4 regions of the Rhizobium sp. WW_1 genome follow, and region 3 is predicted to be linked to each of the others. Evidence: riboswitches for the same ligand, from Rfam matches in the RefSeq annotation. Region 3 holds a riboswitch; each other region holds the start of a gene.
The links. Region 3 has a riboswitch for cobalamin ahead of fdhA (formaldehyde dehydrogenase, glutathione-independent). Riboswitches for the same ligand answer to the same signal wherever they lie in the genome.
Positions count from the first base shown of each region.

Region 1: it holds a riboswitch for cobalamin, as region 3 does, so the genes downstream of both, BJ928_RS16765 (aromatic ring-hydroxylating dioxygenase subunit alpha) here and fdhA (formaldehyde dehydrogenase, glutathione-independent) in region 3, are expected to answer to the same signal.
Region 2: it holds a riboswitch for cobalamin, as region 3 does, so the genes downstream of both, BJ928_RS03330 (aromatic ring-hydroxylating dioxygenase subunit alpha) here and fdhA (formaldehyde dehydrogenase, glutathione-independent) in region 3, are expected to answer to the same signal.
Region 4: it holds a riboswitch for cobalamin, as region 3 does, so the genes downstream of both, BJ928_RS07820 (ABC transporter substrate-binding protein) here and fdhA (formaldehyde dehydrogenase, glutathione-independent) in region 3, are expected to answer to the same signal.

Region 1 is NZ_RAIN01000005.1:214,439-219,576, forward strand. Features, by position in the region: gene BJ928_RS16755 (cobalamin-binding protein) at 1-791, opposite strand, end outside; gene BJ928_RS16760 (hypothetical protein) at 801-1,301, opposite strand; cobalamin riboswitch at 1,555-1,755, shown strand; gene BJ928_RS16765 (aromatic ring-hydroxylating dioxygenase subunit alpha) at 1,863-3,083, shown strand; gene BJ928_RS16770 (epoxyqueuosine reductase QueH) at 3,117-3,779, opposite strand; gene prpB (methylisocitrate lyase) at 3,806-4,723, opposite strand; gene prpC (2-methylcitrate synthase) at 4,734-5,138, opposite strand, start outside.
Region 2 is NZ_RAIN01000001.1:702,179-707,316, forward strand. Features, by position in the region: gene BJ928_RS03325 (hybrid-cluster NAD(P)-dependent oxidoreductase) at 1-961, opposite strand, end outside; gene BJ928_RS03330 (aromatic ring-hydroxylating dioxygenase subunit alpha) at 964-2,208, opposite strand; cobalamin riboswitch at 2,304-2,509, opposite strand; gene BJ928_RS03335 (ACT domain-containing protein) at 2,709-3,128, opposite strand; gene BJ928_RS03340 (DUF6656 family protein) at 3,233-3,850, shown strand; gene BJ928_RS03345 (L-threonylcarbamoyladenylate synthase) at 3,909-4,883, shown strand; gene BJ928_RS03350 (FAD-binding oxidoreductase) at 4,917-5,138, shown strand, end outside.
Region 3 is NZ_RAIN01000004.1:303,330-308,467, reverse strand. Features, by position in the region: gene BJ928_RS14555 (beta-galactosidase) at 1-1,500, shown strand, start outside; cobalamin riboswitch at 1,655-1,853, shown strand; gene fdhA (formaldehyde dehydrogenase, glutathione-independent) at 2,078-3,268, shown strand; gene BJ928_RS14545 (hypothetical protein) at 3,746-4,333, shown strand; gene BJ928_RS14540 (hypothetical protein) at 4,554-4,739, shown strand; gene BJ928_RS14530 (inorganic diphosphatase) at 5,036-5,138, opposite strand, start outside.
Region 4 is NZ_RAIN01000002.1:77,122-82,259, forward strand. Features, by position in the region: gene BJ928_RS07815 (iron chelate uptake ABC transporter family permease subunit) at 1-763, opposite strand, end outside; gene BJ928_RS07820 (ABC transporter substrate-binding protein) at 767-1,783, opposite strand; cobalamin riboswitch at 1,947-2,201, opposite strand; gene BJ928_RS07825 (diguanylate cyclase) at 2,284-3,378, opposite strand; gene BJ928_RS07835 (hypothetical protein) at 3,847-4,251, shown strand; gene BJ928_RS07840 (PepSY domain-containing protein) at 4,472-5,138, shown strand, end outside.

The DNA of each region.
Region 1 (5,138 bases), on a different contig from region 3:
ATACGTGACTGGAAGCGAGCAATCGCAGCAATGATCGCGTCGAGACCATCGCTCAAGGCGGCCGGACCCGGCTGCAAGATGAGGGGCGATTTGATCTCGACGATCTGATCGTTGCGAACAGCCGGAACGTCATGCCAGCCTGGCCGAGAGCCGATTTTCTCCCTGACGACTTTCTTGCCGCACCATGACGCAAGAATGAGATCGGGGGCTGCCGCGATCACCTCATCAAAGGAAACGAACCTGTCTCTGGCAGCCTTGTTTCTCGCCCTTTCGGCAAAGACATCGTTTCCGCCGGCAATTTCGATCAGTTCCGAAACCCAGCCTATCCCGCAGATCATGGGATCGTCCCATTCCTCGAAATAAACTCTCACGGGTTGCCTCGTGGTTGATTGGGCCCGCAGGGTTTCAAGGCGAGCCTGATAGAATGCAACCAGGGTTTCACCCTTGTGGCTGGCTCCGACAAGGGCGCTGACGGTTCTGATCATTGCAAGAATTCCGGCGATGTCACGCTGATTGAACGCATGCACCGCAATTCCATGGCGGACGAGGTCTGCGACGATCGGCGCCTGCAGATCCGAGAACGTCAGAACGAGATCGGGCTCCAGCGCCAGTATCTTGTCGATATCGGCCGATGTGAAGGCGGAGACCCGCGGCTTTTCGCGTCGAACCTGGGGCGGCCGCACCGCATAGCCGGAAACGCCGACGATCCTCTCCTGCTCACCGAGCAGATAGAGGACCTCGACCGTTTCTTCCGTCAGACAGACGATTCTATTTGGAGGAAATGCTCTCACGATCTTCGATCAAAGGGTGCGAGGTGGCGTCGCTTTTCCGGCCGGCTCGAGAAAGCCCGCCGAACGAATGACCGCATAGATTGCCATCAGCCCTGCGAAGGCCACGATATTGTCGCGGAGAATCTGAGCGATGACCGCCAAGGAGAATGCATCATCTCCGGAAGGCAGCATCAGTGTGGCGATGAACAACACGATTTCGTAGGCGCAGAAGCCGACCAGCAGCGCGACGAGGGCTGTCACGACGGGTCCAAACTTGAGACGCGCAAGCGCAAAATCCGTCGCCAATGCCGTGCCCGCCGCCAGGCCGATCACTCCGCCCCAGGCAAAACTGTCCCATTCGCGGGGATAACCGAGCAGCAGGTATCCGACCGCCTGATTGCCGAGCCACGTGGCGGCGACAACGGCAATTCCATCGCGTCGCTTCAGCGTCACCGATGCGATGGCGGCGATCGCCGCGAATGGCGTTGCACAGGCCAGAACATAGGAAAAGGCCAGGCCGCATGCCGACACTAAAGCGATCCAGGCTACTCTGGCGTCTTTGCCCGCAATTTCCAATGAGGGTCGGCTATGCGAGGGCATCGTCTCAACTCCAATCTATCTTTGAAAAATAACATCGAACGATTGGTTTTCAAAACGCCGTCATTGGTCGTCCGACTGAAGGCGTCGGCCTAGCGACACATCGTCGTGAAAATAAAGGTCTGATCTGTTCAGAATGCGATGGACGGACGTCGTTTTTCGAAGGAGACGCCGGCAATGCGGCGTGTTTAAATATGCTGTCCTTGGTGCCGCTTCGAATCGAAGTGGATAATTGGGAAGCCGGTCGAAATCCGGCGCTGCCCCCGCAACGGTAGCGAAGCCTAATGCCGACGACGGCCACTGGATCAATTGATCTGGGAAGGTGTCGGCAAGCCCCTGACGGGGCGGCTTCGGAGCCCGGAAACCAGCCTTGGTCACATGAATGACTTGACTGACTGCGGAGGGCATTCAGGAAGCTGATTGGCGTATTGGCTGCCGGGCCAATCGAGATCGATCTTCCGCCTTTTCAGTCAGTGCTCAAACCGGGAGCATCTGATGACGGATTTTTACAGCGACGTGCTGCGCAAACTGCAAAACAGGCGCGATGGCTATAGCCTGGAACAGGCTTTCTACACCGATCCGGAACTGTACAGGCTCGACCTCGAGCATATTTGGTACAAGGATTGGCTTTTCGTCGGACACGATTGCGAGGTTCCGAGAGCCGGCAACTACTTCACGCTGCAGGTCGGCGACTATCCGATCGTCATCACGCGGGATCGGCAAGGCGTAATTCGCGCCCTGCATAATTCCTGCCGACACCGCGGATCGCGCGTCTGCACGCAGCCCAAGGGATCATCGGCCAAGCTTGTCTGTCCCTATCATCAATGGACCTACGAACTGGACGGCTCGCTGCTGTTCGCACGGCAGATGGGCGAGGATTTCGACAAGTCGGCAAATGGCCTCAAGCCGGTCCATTGCGAGACCGTCGGCGGCTATATTTTCGTAAGCCTCGCCGATGAGCCGCTCGATTTTGGTCCGATGCGCGAGATGGTCGCAAGCTATCTTGCTCCGCATAATCTCAAGGACACGAAGGTCGCCTTCGAAAGCACGATCATCGAAAAGGGCAATTGGAAACTGGTCTGGGAGAACAATCGCGAATGCTATCATTGCGCGGCCAATCACCCGGAACTGTGCCGGACCTATCCGGAGGCTCCGACCGCAACCGGGGTCCAGGGTGCAAAGGATGATCCCGTCATCGCCGAACATTGGGCACGCTGCGAGGCCTCCGGCCTGCCGAGCGAATTCAAGATTTCTTCGACCGGCCAGTTCCGCGTGGCGCGCATGCCGCTGATCGAGGACGCGGAAAGCTATACCATGTCAGGCAAGCGGGCCGTGAAGCACCAACTCTCCGACGATGTCAGCCAGAGCCACATCGGTACGCTGCTGCTTTTCCATTATCCAAGCACCTGGAACCATGTGCTGGTCGATCATGCCATTACGTTCCGCGTCCTGCCGCTGGGCCCGGAATCAACGCAGGTCACGACAAAATGGCTGGTTCACAAGGATGCCGTCGAAGGCGTCGACTATAACATCGACGAACTGACGCATGTCTGGAACGAAACCAACGATCAGGACCGCCGGATCGTCGAGGAGAATGCGTTTGGCATCCGCTCTCCAGCCTATGAGCCGGGACCATATTCGGTCGAGCATGAAGGCGGTGTAATGCAGTTCGTCGAATGGTATGCGAACTTCATGCGCGATCGCAGGCAGTTTTGAACGACGGGAAATCGAGTGGGCCGGCGCAATACCCTAGCTCGCCGTGTCGTCCTTGCCGTAATAGAGCTTGCCGAGCTCGATCGGTTCGCGTCCCTGGCTGCGGCGGTGCATGTTCGAGTCGCGCAGCGAATAGACGCAGCCGCAATATTCCTGCTGGTAGAACTGCTCCCGCTTGCTGATCTCGATCATGCGGGCGGAACCGCCGCCTTTACGCCAGTTGAAATCCCAATAGCTGAGGCCGTCATAAGGAGCGACTGCCCGCTCGCCGCAATCATTGATCTGCGCCATGTTTTTCCAGCGCGAGATCCCAAGCGAACTGGTCATCACCGGAAAACCGTTCTCGTGTGCATAGAGCGCTGTCCGTTCGAAGCGCATGTCGAAACACATCGTGCAGCGAACGCCGCGCTCAGGCTCCCATTCCATTCCCTTCGCCCGGGCAAACCAGTTGTCCTTGTCATAGTCGGCGTCGACAAAGGGCACATCGTTCTTTTCCGCGAAGCGAACATTCTCCTCTTTGCGCAAGAGGTATTCACGCTCCGGATGGATGTTCGGATTGTAGAAGAAGATGGTGTAGTCGATGCCCGAGGCCGACATTGCCTCCATCACTTCCCCCGAACACGGCGCACAACAGGAATGCAGCAGCACTTTCTTGCTGCCGTCGGGCGGGGTCAAAACGGAGCGTACGAAATCGTTCATGGCCGCCTCATATCATAGCCACAGGGTTATCGCGACCCTGAATTGGGAAGGATCGTCTTCACGATCGAGGCATCGAGCGCTTCATAGTCGTGAAGCCCGATAGTGTCGTAGAGTTCGCCGCGCGTTTGCATCTCGGTCCAAACGGCCTCTGCGGAGCCGTCGCGCTTCAAGGTGGCGTAAAGCTTTTCCTGAGCCTTGTTGGCGACTCGCAATGAAGAGACGGGCCAGATGATCATGCGGTAGCCCATCTCCTCGAATTCGGATGCGGTGAAAAACGGCGTTTTGCCAAATTCGGTCATGTTGGCAAGCAAGGGAACGCCCGGCATGCGCCGCGCAAATTCGCGAAACATCTCGGCACTGTTGAGGGCTTCGGGGAAGATGGCGTCGGCGCCGGCTTCCATAAACAGCTTGGCACGCGCAACGGCGCCGTCAATGCCTTCGCTGGCCGCCGCGTCGGTCCGGGCGATCAGATAGAGATGACGGCGCGCCTTCGCCGCAGCCGCGACCTTTGCTGCCATGTCATGCGCGTCCGCAAGCCTCTTGTCGTTCAGATGCCCGCATTTCTTCGGAAGCAGCTGGTCTTCGATGTGGACTGCGCCGGCGCCCGCATCTTCGAAGGTTCGCACCATGTGCATGACGTTCAATGCCTCGCCATAGCCCGTGTCGCCATCGACAAGCAGCGGCAGGCCGCTTGCCCGCGCGATCTGGCGGATGAAAAAGGCAACCTCGTCCACCGTGATGATCCCGAGATCGGGAATACCCATGGAGGCGGTCATGGCAGCGCCGGAGAGATAGAGGCCTTCGAAACCCGCCGCCTTGGCCTGGAGAGCTGCCATGCCGTTATGGGCGCCGGGAAGCTGCAGGATGCCATTACGCTCCAGCAGCTCCCTGAAACGGATTCCGGCGGGGGCGTCGGGTAATTCGGATGCGACGAGATACGGCATTTTCAACTCCTCAGGCGGCTTTCGGACGGATTTTCGGGCCGCTGCGCTTGTTGATCGGCACGAATGTCTGGTTCTCCGGGCCAATATAATTGGCGGATGGGCGGATGATCTTGTTATCCGCGCGCTGCTCGATGATATGAGCTGCCCAGCCGGATGTTCGCGAAACCACGAAAAGCGGTGTGAACATCGCGGTCGGAATACCCATCATATGATAGGAGATGGCGCTGAACCAGTCGAGATTGGCAAACATGTTCTTAGTCTGCGCCATAGTCGTCTCGATCCGTTCGGCAATATCGAACATCTTCATTGTGCCGGCATCGACCGAGAGTTCGCGCGCGACCTTCTTGATCACCTTGTTGCGTGGGTCGGCGACGGTATAGACCGGGTGGCCGAAACCGATGATGACTTCCTTCGC
Region 2 (5,138 bases), on a different contig from region 3:
GGCATGTACCGCAAAGCCCGGATTCGCAGGCCGCTCCGATGCGCACACCGGCACCGCGCGCCGCCTGAAGCACGGTCTGGCCCGCGGCGCAGACGACATCCTTGCCGGCCATGGTGAAGCGGATCGTCGTCGCGGCCTCGCCGGAGGCATCGTCGGAAACCTCCGCAAGCGGCGTTGCAGCGTTCGCTGGCTGGAAGCTCTCCTGATGATAGCGCGACATGTCGAAACCATGCGCTTCCAGCATGGAGCGCACGGCGTCCATGAAGACTTCCGGGCCGCAGCAGAAGATCGTCCGGTCCATGAAATCAGGAGCCAGGAGACCGATCTTCGCCTTGTCGATGCGTCCCTTCAGCCCCGACCAGAGATCGGTGCGGCCACAACCCTCGACGATGAGGCCGAGATTGAGGTTCGGCATGAAGCGGGCGAGATATTCGAGTTCGGAGCGGAAAATGATGTCGGTCGGGCTGCGCGAGCAATTGACGAAGGTGATGTCCGACAGCGGCGCGATGTCGGCCATGTAACGCGTCATCGACATCATCGGCGTAATGCCGGAACCGGCGGAGACAAACAGGTACTTTTCGCCGGGATGACGGATATGGCTGAAATCGCCGAGCGGACCGAAAGCCTTGATGCGCATGCCCGGCTTCAGGTTCTCGAACATCCAGCGCGTGCCGATGCTGTCCTTCTGCGCCTTGACAGTCACGGCGACCGAAAAGGGCCGCGACGGTGTCGACGACAGCGTATAGGTGCGCATGACCGGCTCCGGAGCCGTCGGCAGCTCCAGCGTCACGAACTGGCCCGGCAGGTAGCGGAACCAGTTGTCCTTGTCGGAGCCGAATGTGAAGGTCATCACATCGGGCGCCTCGGGCGTGACCGAGAGACATTCGAGCAGATGCTGCCTGTCGCTCCAGGGCTGCATCTGGTCGAGGTGTCGATGGCGAAGGGAGGCGGTCATGTTCATACTCAGGCGACCGCCGACAGCTTGGCCTGATCGCCCTGCAGCCGGTTGATCATGAAAGTCGTGTACCATTCGACGAACTGCATGACGCCGCCTTCATGGATTTCCGAATAGGGACCGGGCTCATAGGCCGGCGAGCGGATGCCGAAGGCGTTTTCCTCGACGATGCGGCGGTCCTGGTCGTTGGTCTCGGTCCAGACGTGCGTCAGTTCTTCCAGATCGTAGTCGACGCCTTCGACCGCATCCTTATGGACGATCCACTTGGTGGTCACAGCGGTTTCCTCGGCGCTGATCGGCAGCACGCGGAAGGAAATGGCGTGATCGCCGAGCATGTGGTTCCATGTCGTGGGATAGTGGAACAGCAGCATGGTGCCGATGCCGTTGATCGTCACATCCGACGAGAGCGGACGCTTGACGGCGTTCTGGCCCGACATCGTGTAGCTTTCGGCACCTTCGATCAGCGGCATGCGGGCCGTGCGGAACTGGCCGTCCGGAGAAAGCTTGAATTCGCTCGGCAGGCCTGCGGCCTCGCAGCGCTGCCAATGTGCGGCGATCACCGGATCGTTCATCGCGCCCTGCACGCCGCTAACGGTCGGCGCTTCCGGGAAGGTGCGGCAAAGCTCGGGATGGTTGGCCGCGCAGTGATAGCACTCGCGGTTGTTTTCCCAGACCAGCTTCCAGTTGCCCTTTTCGATGATGGTGCTCTGGAAGGCGATCTTGGCTTCGCTGATGCGATGCGGCGCGATGTAGGGTTCGATGGTCTCGCGGACCGGAGCGAAATCCGGCGCGTTCTGCGCAAGGCAAATGAAGATGTAGCCGCCGACGCTTTCGCAGTGGACCGGCTTCAGCCCGTGCTGGCTCTTGTCGAAATCCTCCGCCATCTGGCGGGCGAAGAGCAGCGAGCCGTCGAGTTCGTAAGTCCACTGGTGATAGGGGCAGACGAGCTTTGCCGAGGAGCCGCGCTCGGTGTTGCAGACGCGCGAGCCGCGATGGCGACAGCTGTTGTGGAAAGCGCGGATGACCTGATCGCGACCCCGGACAATCACGACCGGGTAATCACCGATCTGGACGGTGAAGTAATTGCCCGCGCGCGGCACTTCGCAATCATGGCCGATGAACAGCCAGTCGCGATAGTAGATCATCTCCATATCGAGCTTGAAATAATCCGGATCGGTATAGAACGGTTGTTCGAGACTCAAACCCGTCCGGTGGTTCTTCAATTGCCGCAGAACTTTGCTGCCGATATCCATTTGCCTATCCTTCGCAGTACCGGGAGACGTGCAGAGGACATGCAGAGGCCATCGGGAATGGCCCAAAGCAATGTCCGACCGCCCGCCGCGGTCAGTAAACCATGTGTGCCCAAGGCTGGTTTCCGGGCTCTGGAGCGGCCCTGTTTCCAGAGCCCCATGGCACCTTCCCAGGCCGACCAGACCCAGTGGCTTTATCCGCCATGCCTCACTCCACCACCGTTGCGGGGGCAGCGCCGGATTTTGACCGGCTTCCCAATTCTCCGTCTCCCTAGCAAACGGCACCTTGAGATTGATAACATCATAGCGCCCGGCACCGGCGGCGGCTGCGCTGCAATGCGACATCGGCTTCGAAATTGACGACAGCCGAAACGGGGCAGCGGGACGGTTGCCCTTGCAGGCGATATAGAGAGGCAATTCAACCTCTTACATTCCGGTGCGGGACATGAGGGGGGTGCGCTGCCCGACCCTTGCCGATGACGCTTTATTCTGATTGCGACAGATCAACCAACCGAGGGCGATTGGGCGGCCGAAAGAGCTTGCAAAGCCGCCATCGCACGACCGGCATCGGCCGCTGGCACGAAGATGTGGTCATGATGGTAAGCCGCGACCACATTGGCGCTGATACCCTCGTTGCCGAGCGCCGTTGCGAAGGCAGCGGTCAACCCTACGGCCTCGAGAGAGGAGTGCACTTCGAGCGTTATCATGCGCATGGTGGGGGCCGCGGGAAATCCAGCCTCTCGGGCCGTCTCCAATGGAAGGATCAGCGTCACGCCTTCCTTTTCACGGAAGAATCCGAGCGGCCTCAGATGGATGTGGTCTGCCAACATCGACGCCGGAACGCTGCAATAGACGAATTCGCCCTCGGCAAGGCTCGGCTTCATGCCGGAAAGGAGCTGCTGGAGATCGGTAATTCCGGGCATGTTTCTCAGTCTCCTTAAAAGTGCAGCATCCCAGATGCGGTTAAGCTCGGCTCAAGCTATGTGATCTAGCATGTCGCTCAGAGACTAACATAGCGAGATCCGGCATGGCCAAACTCAGATATTTCGACGCTGGGAAGCCCGCCGACCCCGAACCGGCGCCAGTAGTGCCGACGACAGGGCACAGCGAATTCCTGCGCACGGGGCGCATCAACCGGAACAGGCCGCACTGGCTTGCCGAAGAGCGGGAATATCTCAGTCACGAACACGTGGCCGAGCGCACGGCGCTGAAGCTCAGGGATGCCGGCGAAAAGACGCATGACCGGCTCAACAGCTTCCACAAATCAATCCGTTTCCCGAAGCTCATCTTCCATCACACGCTGAAGGACACGCCGCATCTCGGCTATTGCCACGTGACAGCCGCGCGGACACAGTTCGCACAATATGAGCAGGTGAACTGGGCGTTCTATATCGCCAATTTCTTTGCCCGTATCGGCCAGGAAGAGAATTTCTTCGAAGACATCAGCCTCAAATATTCTCGGATGTATTTCGCCGTCGCCGTTCACCCGGACAAGCAGGCTGAGGACAAGAAGCTGACGATCAATCGCGACATTCGCGGCAACGGCGTACTGTTCCACACCCACGATCCGCAGATCGCCATCCGCAACGTTCTATTGCTTGGCGCCCGCAACGAGCAGCTTCGCGACATCATTCGCCAGCTTTGACGATTGATCCGAAAACTCGAAGGGCATAAGAACGGCCTGAACTGCAAGCAGGCAGGCCATGGCACGACACATAGACATTCTCGAACATCCGCAAACCGCGATCGACGTCGCCACGGCAACCCTCGCCGAGGGTCTGCCGATCGGGCTGCCAACGGAGACGGTCTACGGCCTTGCCGCCGATGCCACCAATCCCGCCGCCATCACCCGGATCTACGAGACCAAGGGGCGTCCGCGCTTCAATCCGCTGATCTGCCATATGAGCGATCTCGCCATGGCCGAGCGCTATGCCATCTTCGACCCCATCTCGCGTAAGCTCGCGGAAGCCTTCTGGCCCGGCCCGCTGACGCTGGTGCTGCCGCTCAAGCCCGATAGCGGCATCCATCCGCTGGCAACAGCCGGACTTGATACGGTCGGCATCCGCGTGCCCAAGGGCTTTGCCGGCGAGCTGATCCGTGCCTTTGACCGACCGCTCGCAGCACCAAGCGCCAACACATCAGGCAAAATCAGCGCCACCAGCGCCGATCATGTCGACGACGATCTCGGGGAACGCATTACCCTTATTCTCGATGCCGGGGCTTCGGTCGTCGGCGTGGAGTCGACCATCGTCAAGGTCGAGGATGGCGAGATGCGCCTCTTGCGGCCAGGCGGTCTCGCAGCGAGCGAAATCGAGCGCGTGGCCGGCAAGAAGCTCAAACGCAAGAAGAAGGCCTCGGCCGCCATCGAGGCGCCTGGTATGATGGCTTCACATTATGCACCCGGAGCAGCCGTGCGGCTCGACGCGACGGAGGTTTCCGCAAACGAGACGCTGATCCGCTTCGGAACGCCTGACATTGCCGGTATCGGTGAGGCGGTTGCAGTGCTGGATCTGAGCACATCGGGCGATCTCTCAGAAGCCGCCGCAAACCTCTTCGATTTCATGAAGCGCGCCGATGCCACAGGTGCGGCCACGATTGCCTTTTCGCATATTCCAGACGAAGGCCTCGGCGAGGCGATCAACGACCGGCTGCGTCGCGCGGCCGCGCCCAGAGAATAAATCAGCCCGACACCATCAGGCAAAGGACACGCCATGAGCAGCTCCGCCCTCTCTTCCGACCTTCTCGATCGCTTCGCCGCCATCGTCGGTGAAAAACATGCCGTACGGGATGCTGCGGAAATCGCGCCGCATCTCGTCGAAAATCGCGGCCTCTATCACGGCGCTTCGCCCCTGCTGCTCAAGCCCGGCTCGGTGGAAGAGGTGTCGGCGATCCTGAAGCTTGCCAGCGAGACCGGCGCGGCCATCGTTCCGCAG
Region 3 (5,138 bases):
AGAGCGGCTCTTCACGCCTTTCGCGAATGGCTCGTCGCGCGATATGGCACCGTCGAGGAGTTGAACCGCGCTTGGGGCACCACATTCTGGAGCATGCACTACAACAGCTTCGAAGAGGTGGATCTGCCCAACAATCTCGTGGAGGAACCGACACCGACGCATCTCGTCGATTACTTCCGCTTCTCCTCGGATCAGGTGCAGACCTTCAACAAGACACAGGTCGATATTATTCGCCGTCATTCACCGGGCCGGCCGGTGACCCATAACTTCATGTCGCAGAACACCGACTTCGATCACTACAAGGTCGGCGAAGACATCGATATCGCCTCATGGGACGTCTATCCGATGGGCGGGCTTATCAATGGTCGGCTGAGCAACGAAGAGAAGCGACGCTATCTGCGCACCGGCGATCCCGATCAAACCGCCTTCAACCACGATCTCTACCGCGCAGTCGGTCGCGGCCGTGTGTGGGTGATGGAACAGCAGCCGGGACCGGTGAACTGGGCTTCGCACAATCAGTCGCCGGCGGACGGCATGGTGAGGCTGTGGACGTGGCTTGCCTATGCGCATGGCGTCGACATGGTCTCCTACTTCCGCTGGCGGCAGGCGCCGTTTGCGCAGGAGCAGTTCCATGCTGGTCTTCTCCTGCCAAACAGCGAAGAGGATCAGGGCTATGGGGAAGTGGCCGAGGTCGTCGCCGAGATGAAACGGCTGCCGAAGGGCGAGATGCGCGGCAAGGCTTCGGTGGCACTGCTGCTCGATTACGACTCGCGTTTCGCGACCCGTGCCTTGCCGCAGGGGCGCGACTACGCTGCTTCCGCCCTTGCGCTCGACTGGTATTCGGCTGTCTCTCGCCTCGGTGTCGATGTCGATTTCATCGGACAGCATTCCGATCTCGAGGAATATAGGCTGGTGCTCGCACCCGATCTCGTCATTCCCGATCCGGACTTCATTGCACGGCTCAAGACCTCCGGCGCCAAGGTGCTGTTCGGGCCTCGCAGCGGCAGCAAGACGCGCGACATGCACATCCCCGCTGATCTGCCGCCGGGCATACTGGGCGACCTCCTCGATTTCCGCGTCACGCGTGTCGAATCCTTGCCGGCCTTTCAGTCCGAGACCGTCCTTTACGGCAATGCGAGTCACCAGACCTCCGTCTGGCGCGAAACGATCCGGACATCGGAAACCGTGCTTGCGACATTCCAGGGAGAGTATCGCTCGGATTCCCCGGCGGTGATCGGCAATGATGTCGCACGCTACTGCGCCACGCTGCCGCGTGACGAGTTCCTGTTGAAGTTGATGGGTGACACGCTTGCTTGGGCCGGCGTGGGCAGCTTGCCGGATCTTGGCGATCTGCGCCTTGCCCGGCGCGGAAGGCTGCACTTCGCCTTCAATTACGGAAGCGTCGCGGCAACAGTACCGGCAGGGCAGAGTGCAACATTCCTTGTCGGCAATCGAACGCTTGCGCCTGTCGATGTGGCGATTTGGCTCGACGGCGGCTAAGCGTCGTCACTCGAGCAACAAGACGCAAATGGCCGACGCGCGTGCCGGCCATTTGCGTCGCGGCGCTTCCTGCGTCGATTTCATGAAAACGCCAGATGTCGTCTTACAGGGCACCGATGTCGTTTTCCTATGCGCGCCTCGCCTTCTCCCGTGATCTTCTGGACATGTTCAAGGTGCCGTCGGGATTTCCCCGGCGGATAATTGGGAAACCGGTCTTAAGCCGGTGCTGCCCCCGCAACGGTGGCGGACCGAATGCCTCGATTGATGCCACTGGCGGAACAGCCGGGAAGGTATCGAGGTGTCCGAGCGGACAGGTCCGAGCCCGGAAACCAGCCTTGAATGCAGGCTCGACTGATCGCGGTGGGCGATCGAGAGGCGGATACGGGTGTTTTGACTTCACTTCGTTCCGATCTCGCAACACCATATCAGTCGCGCACGCGCCGGCCGGACGCCGCAGAAGCTTGCGGTTGCCGCGACCGATTTTGCTGCTGTTCAGCCCGTTGAGGAGCGGGCCGATCCGAAAGGGCCCGAAATCTCGGGCAATCATGATCCAGCGTTCAATCAAGGAGGAGATGGCATGACTGGGAACAGAGGCGTCGTCTATTTACGGCCCGGCAAGGTCGAGGTTCGCGATATCGACGATCCGAAACTGGAGGCGCCGGACGGTCGGCGCATCGAGCATGGTGTGATCCTGAAGGTGATCTCCACGAATATTTGCGGCTCCGATCAGCACATGGTGCGTGGACGCACGACGGCGATGCCCGGCCTCGTGCTCGGGCATGAGATCACCGGACAGATCATCGAAAAGGGTAGCGATGTCGAGATGCTCGACGTCGGCGATATCGTCTCGGTGCCGTTCAATGTTGCCTGCGGCCGCTGCCGTTGTTGCAAGTCGCAGGATACCGGCGTCTGCCTGACGGTTAATCCATCGCGTGCCGGCGGTGCCTACGGCTACGTCGATATGGGCGGCTGGATAGGCGGCCAGGCACGCTATGTCATGATACCCTATGCGGACTTCAACCTGCTGAAATTCCCGGACCGTGACAAGGCCCTGGCGAAAATCCGTGACCTCACCATGCTGTCGGACATCTTGCCGACCGGCTTTCATGGCGCCGTTCGTGCCGGCGTCGGTGTCGGCTCTACTGTCTATGTCGCAGGCGCAGGTCCGGTCGGCATGGCGGCTGCCGCTTCAGCCCGCATCCTGGGTGCCGCTGTCGTCATGGTCGGTGATTTCAACAAGGATAGACTTGCGCATGCCGCCAAGGTTGGCTTCGAGCCGATAGATCTTTCCAAGAGCGATCGTCTCGGCGATATGATCGCGGAAGTCGTCGGCATCAACGAGGTAGATAGCGCGATCGATGCAGTTGGCTTCGAAGCGCGCGGACATTCGGGAGGCGAGCAGCCGGCAATCGTGCTCAATCAGATGATGGAGATCACTCGGGCGGCTGGTTCGATCGGTATTCCTGGGTTGTATGTGACGGAAGACCCAGGTGCCGTAGACAGTGCTGCCAAGCAAGGCAGCCTGTCTCTGCGCTTCGGGCTCGGTTGGGCCAAGGCACAATCCTTCCATACGGGTCAGACGCCGGTGCTTAAATATAATCGCCAACTCATGCAGGCGATCCTGCACGACAGATTGCCGATTGCCGACATCGTCAACGCCAAGATCATCTCGCTCGAAGATGCAGCACAAGGATATGAGAGCTTCGATCAAGGCGCTGCAACGAAGTTCGTGCTCGATCCGCATGGCGAGCTGACAAGGGCGGCCTGAAGAAGAAAGGCTCATCGGGATCACATGTCGATCCCGAGGCGAATATGAACGGGGGCGGAGGCTGCTATCTCCGCCCCCGATGTCATATCGGTCAACGCATAGGAGTTTGCCGAACAACGAAATGGCGGCAAGAACCGGCGACGGCATCAACCGATCCATTCGTGCAGTTGCCGGCTTGTGCGCCGCCAAAGGATAATTCAAGCAAATATGCGCTGCAGCAAGGCCCGTCTAAGCCTCCAGTCTTGGCTGGACGCGAGTGATCGCAGCGAGAGATAGCGGCAAATTCGCGCCTGTCGGGCTCAAAAAGCGGCAGCGAGGCGACTTTGGTGGCTAATTATCGACAATAAATGTCGGATTATGTTGCCATTATACATCTATCCTTTACATATATGCGGGCATCCATGCGGAGGAGCTTCGTCATCGCTTCCTAAGCAACGGCGGCTTGACAAGGAACGCTAACCTGAAGAGATCGAACCAATGGCAAACTTTCTTGAGAAATGGACTTCAAAAAAGGCTGATAAGCCGAAGGCTGGCACGCGGAATGTCGTCGATACATTTCGTGCTCGAGTGGCGGAACAGAAGGCATATCTGGAGGAGTACGAGCGTGACGCGGCCGGCTTCAAGAAGTGGCGCTCCACTTGGTTCCAGCGTGTTCCCGGCGGCTTCGGTGTGACGGTCGGTCGCGATTCCGTCAATGCCGGTCGTGGATTGAGCTATGTCGTTGTTGATGGCGTCAAGGACGTGGCAGATTTTCTCGATGATCTGGCCCATCACGCAGAACATGATACCGGCTTCCGGCAGGCTCTCGAACAGAACCGTCAGCGTCGTGTCGCACTTCTGAATGCGGCAAAGACCGGAGGCAAGGCAGCGGCGTCGAAGACCAAGGCGAAGGCCGCCAAGCCAGCAGCAGCCGCAAAGTCGGCCGCCGTCAAGCCCGCAGCTGCCAAGGCTGCACCGAAGGCTACTCGCGCAGCAAAGGCTGCCCCAGTAGCGGCACCGGCCGCTGCAGAGGCAGCAAAGCCGAAGCGCACTCGCAAGCCGAAGGCTGCTGGCGCAGCCGAATAAGACTTAAGAAGCCTGCTTCATGTGGGCTTTGCTTTACTATCGTTCTGATAGAGGCGAACGTGCGAGCTGTTGCAGGCTCGCACGTTTGTCTATGGCTGATCGCGAGTGTCGGCAAGTCCGAGCGGTCAGGAGCAAACCGCTCGAAGCTCTTGATCAGGTGGCTGCGTATTGAAGCGGTTGATGCATCGCGATCATATTCGGAGTTGTTTGATACAACTCAATGATCAAGGATGAGCAGCTGGATTTCGATCAAGGCAGACTCAGGCAGCACCATTGCATAAGTCGCTTCTATGCGAGGCTCGATTCAAAGAAGGAGGCGAGCTTGGTGATCGCAGGCGAGACATATTCGTCTTTTGTCGTAGGGATCGACATGATCGGCAGCGTCGATCCAGAAAACCTCCTTTAGCTTGCACGCAGCCATGTATGCCTCACTCGTCATCCATGAGGTTACGACTTTCGCGCCGAAGTCGTCTTTGCCGTCGGCTATGACAGCCCATCGCAGTTCAGCCGCGAATATCGCCGCCGGTTCGGCTCTCCTTCCGCAGAGGACGGCAGGAGGTTGCGGCAGGTCAATGCGTTGAGCGAAGCTTCTTCCTTGGCCGGCTGATCGAGGGGGCGCGATGCGCTCGGCCTTGAGAAAGTTTGCTCCGCGCTCTGCGGCAATCCGGAAGGAGCGGCGCCTGCCGCCCCTTCCGGTCGATTTCACTTTTTCTCGCTGTATGCCTTGAGGGCGGCGGCGACTTCATTCTTGGCCGCTTCCGCATTGTCGAAGCCACCGACCTCGACGACCTTGCGGGCATCGGGA
Region 4 (5,138 bases), on a different contig from region 3:
CGCCAAGCAGGACGATCTGCGCTCGCCGGACCGCAATCCCGAGCGAGGCCGCCGCATCCGTGCCGAAGATGAAGGCATCGAGTACCCGGACATGCGCCATGCAAACGGCAAAGCCGATGATGGCGACAGGTCCGGAAAGATAGACGTCCGGCCAGCGCACGCCGCTCATGGAGCCGAGCAGCCAGAACATGACGCCCCTCGCCTGCTCGGCATTGGCCGAGGTGGTGACGATATAGGAGGTGAGCGCATTGAAAAGCTGCGAGCCGGCGACGCCGCAGAGAATGATGCGCTCGCTCGTGCCGCCGACGCCGGCGGCAAGCAGACCGACAAACAGGAAGGCCGCGACCGCGCCGAGAAAAGCGCCGCCGGAGAGGCCCAGAATGCCGTAACCGAGCCCGAGGATCATGATGCAGACCGCGCCGGTGGAAGCGCCGGCGGAAATGCCGAGCACATAGGGCTCGGCAAGCGGATTGCGCAGCAGGGCCTGCAAAACCACGCCGCACAGCGCCAGCGACGCACCGGCGCTCGCCGCGACAAGCGCGCGGCTCAACCGATAATCCCAGACGATCCCCTGATGGATCCGGCTGAGTTCGAAGCCCGTGCCGAACAAGCGGTTCGACACGGCCTTCGCAGTGGTCGACAGCGGAATCGAGATCTCGCCGATCGACACGGCGAGACTGATCATGAAAGCGAGGAGGACGACCGCAGCCATGGCGAGCGCCCAAAGCGCCCACCATGGCCGACGTTCTGCAACGAGGCTCATATTTTACTGTGCCAGACCGAAGGACTTGATGCCCTTGGCCAGGATTTCGATACCGTCGATCGTCCGGATGGTCGGGTTCATCGACTGCGCATCCATCATGACGAAATGCTTGTTCTTGACGGCATCGAGCTGGCTGGTGACGGGATCTTTCTCAAGGAAGTCGACCTTGACCTTCGGGTCGTCGGCCGCGTAGCGGCGGCGATCCATGGTGGCGATGACGATCACGGCTGGATTGGCCTGTGCGATCGTCTCCCACCCTACCAGCGGCCATTCCTCTTCGGTCGTGACGACATTGCGAGCGCCGATCGTCTTCAGAATATAAGCCGGGGCGCTGTTCTTGCCGGCGATATAGGCATCGCCGCTGACTTCCTTGCTGGAGAACCAGAACACGATCGGCAGATCCTTCGCCTTGGCTCCGGCAATCGAGGCAACAGCATCCGCCTCGCGCTTCTTCAGGTCCGCGATCAAGGCATCGCCGCGATCCTTAACGTCGAAGATCTGAGCGAGTTCATCGATCTCCTGGTAGACCAGACCCATCGTGAACAGCTCCTTGCGCACGCCATCGCCGCCATCGGTATTGACCTTGGCGACGCAATCCGTTGGGGCGACGTAGGTATTGATTCCGAGCTCGGAAAACTGCTGGCGCTTGCCCACGGAGCCCTGTGTGCCGACATGCCATTCGAATTCGGCAGCCACGAGATCCGGCTCCTTGCCGACCACGGATTCGAAGCTCGGATCGTTGTCGGCAAGCCGGGGGATCTTGGCATTGGCTTCGGCATATTGCGGCAGAACCGGGCCGACCCACACGGCCGTTCCCGCAATCTTGTCGGCAAGGCCGAGCGAAAAGAGGATTTCGGTCATACCCTGGCCGATCGAAACGATCTTGGCCGGCGCTTTCTGGAAGGTGACCTTCTCGCCGCAATTATTGATCGTGAGGGGATATTGGGTCGCGGCGAAGCCGGACGCGGCAAACCCGGTCAGCCCGAGTGCAAATGTAATGGTCGTCAAAAAATGGCGCATGAAAGATCTCGATAGGACAAGGAAACTGGGCGGTGTCAGCACAATCGCGCTCAGGCAGGTCGCCGCCGGTTGCGAAGATCCCAATCAAGGCCGAAAAAGCTCGGATAATGTCGAAGGCGCAGGTCAATCATTCTCTGTCCTTTCCGAGCATCCCCGCCCGGCTGATTGGATCGTGATCGACGGCAGGTCTCCTGGCTCGCGGATATCTGACGATCATCTGCCTTCCCGCAAGCTTGGCTGCAGTGGCATGGCTCAAAGCCTCTGGAGCGAGCCGGAAAAGGTCACCCCGGGATGATCGGCAATCCGCTTACAGTTGCGGGGGCAGCCACGGTCTAGGTCCCTCTTGGGTCGCCCTCACCGTGTTCCCTATTAATCCCCGCGGAGTCTTCCTTGGGGAACCGTCGCGTCCAGTTATTCCGGACGGACCCTTCCCGTCAAGAACGCATGGATAGTAAAGAGGAAGGGGCACATCATGCTCATTGCCAACGGCCCCAGCAATGCTAAGCCGCCTCGGCCTGCTCCACACGATTTCTTCCGCCCGCCTTCGCCCGGTAAAGCGCCTTGTCGGCGGCTTCGAGCACATGCTTGAAATCCGTGGTCGGCTCGAGCGAGCAAGCAATGCCGATGCTGACGGTGACATGGACGGCGTCCTGATCGAACATCAGCATCGTCGTCTCGATATCGCTGCGAATTTTCTCCGCAACGGCGGCGGCCGCCCTCATGTCGGTGTTCGGCAACAGGACGACGATCTCTTCGCCGCCATAGCGGGCCGCGATATCGGTTTTGCGCACGGTTTGCCGGATGACATCCGCCACCCGCGCCAGAACGGTGTCGCCGAAGGAATGGCCCCAATTGTCGTTGATTTTCTTGAAGTGATCGATATCGAGCATGATGATCGAGAAGGGAATGCGCCGCACACCGGCTTCCTTGCTGCATCGATCGCCTTCGCGCTGCAGCACCCGGCGGTTGGGAAGCCTCGTCAGCGGATCGAGGGTGGCTTCATTCTCCAGCGCGCGCTGGATGCCGATGCGATATTGCTCCCGCTGCAGCAGATCCGACAGCAGCATGACGCCAAGAATATTGACGATCGTCACCGGGAGCGCGGCCGAAAGGAGAAGCGCGCGCGCAACCACCCACGGCAGAAAGAGGAGAACCACGAGCGACGTGCAGGTCGCCAGGCCGAACAGGGCCGATCGTTTCCATCCCGTGCCGGTCCATTGCCGCGGCAACAGGCTGAGCGCATAGCCGGCGGCCGCGACGATCGCGATACCGGCAACACCGCCCATGGCGCCCATCCCGCCGACCATGAAGCGAAACAGGGCCATCATCGCGGCGGCCACGATCGTTCCCAGCAGGCCGCCGTAGATCGGTATGAGGACAAGCAGGATCGAGCGGCCATCCTGAATGACGCCTGGCATCCACTGTATGGGATCGCCCATCGACAGGATACCGACCAGCCCGAACAACAGCCCGACGGCAGCCGATTTCAAAGCGCCGCGCTCGACGATGCGGATCACCCAGGAATAGGCATAGACAATGATCGCCACCTGGCCGAGGACGCGAATGAGCGAGACCAAATGTGTTTCAATTTCCATTGCTATTCCCAGTCCTCGCGACTAGCCGTAACGAATGACCGGTATCGGCATAGTCGAAGTCGATGCCGGATACCATGCGATCTCCGTAAAATGGTTTACCAAGCCTCTCGCTGATTGGCGGCCTGGCGATGGTGTTCGGACGGGAATTGTGGGCGGAGGTCATCGTCGCAATCGAACTTCTGAAGCAATGCGTCTCAATATGGCTGTCTCCGGATTCTGTCATGCGAGCCAGGCGATATCGGGCGCGGCCGATAGATCCGAATGGTCAACGCTATCTGGCGCCGCGCGCCTGGCGATCAAGAGCTGCCGGTCAATTTGGCATTCCGCTGGGCGTTTCGACGCTGTCGGTGCTGCGCTGTCATCGATGTCCGCAAACTTTGCGGCGGCACGAATTGACGCATTGCGCTTGTAATGAGCCTGTCCTATGACTGCAACCTTATCCGCGGGATGCGGGTGGTGGGGACAAGAATGCGGAAGACAATTTCGCGTACATGGCAGTGGAGTGCGCGCATCGTCTGCGCCATGGCGCTGTTGCTTGTCGGCTTTGCCCATCAGCCGGTCGTCGCCACGGCGGATGAGATATCTCCCATAGAACTTGCGCAATACAGGCTGCCGGACGGGTCCCTGCCCATTCTCTGCATCACCTACAAGGACGCGGACGGCAAGGTGCATGGAAAAGCCTATGCGCCCGGGTGCGAAGCCTGCCGGATCGCTTCCGCCGCGGTTCTGCCCATACCTCCGACCGAGATTTGCGAACGCCTCGCCTCTCAGCGCGGAGAGACCGTCGTTGCAAGATCGGAAGCCTTCCATCGGCAGCTTTATCCACCGAACACCGGCCCAAGGGCGCCACCCATCCTCGACATCGTTGGCTGAACCGGCGTTGCGGCTTTTGTCGTGACGCCCGCCGTCAACGGCTGCCGTCATGCGCGACCTTCAAGTCGTGAAATCCGAGGATTGGTGTTTTCCGCAAAACTTCGCCGAACGAGCCGCTGCGGCCGCTCACGCGAAGCAGGCGCATTTCAAACGGCGAACAATCGCCGCCCCTCCCCGGATCGATCGCTTGCGGCAGCCCGCCGATCTTCGGAGGATTTTCATGTCTGCCTTTACCGCTGCTGAACCTGCTGTCGCAGCTACCCATAATATCTCACTCTATCGTGCAATCTGGCGCTGGCATTTTTTCGCCGGTCTTCTCGTCATTCCCTTCATGCTCAATTTGGCAATCACCGGGTCTTTGTATCTCTTCAAGGATCAGATTGCCGACACCTTCTATTCGCATCGCTATCTCGTTGCCGAGACTGGCACGATGCGGCAGCCGCAGCAGATCGTCGATGCCGCACTCGCAGCCTTTCCCGGCGCCCGCGCAACCTCCTATCATGAGGCATCGGCGCCAGACCGCTCGGCCTGGGTCACGGTCTCCAGGGACGGCCAATCGACCATCGTCTACGTCAATCCCTATGACGGCAGCATCCTGGGCTCGGTCGGCTCGAAGCAGGAGTTCGGCTGGGTCGTCAAGCGTATCCACAGCCTCGAATATTTCGGCGAATGGACCAACCGTCTCATCGAGATCGCGGCAGGCTTCGCCCTCGTCCTGGTGGTGACCGGTATCTATCTCTGGTGGCCGCGCCAGCAGGCCGGAGGCGTGCTCACGGTTCGCGGCAATCCATCACGGCGCGTCTTCTGGCGCGATCTGCATGCCGTGACCGGCGCCCTCGCAGGCGTCCTCATCTTTTTCCTGGCCTTCAGCGGCATGCCCTGGTCCG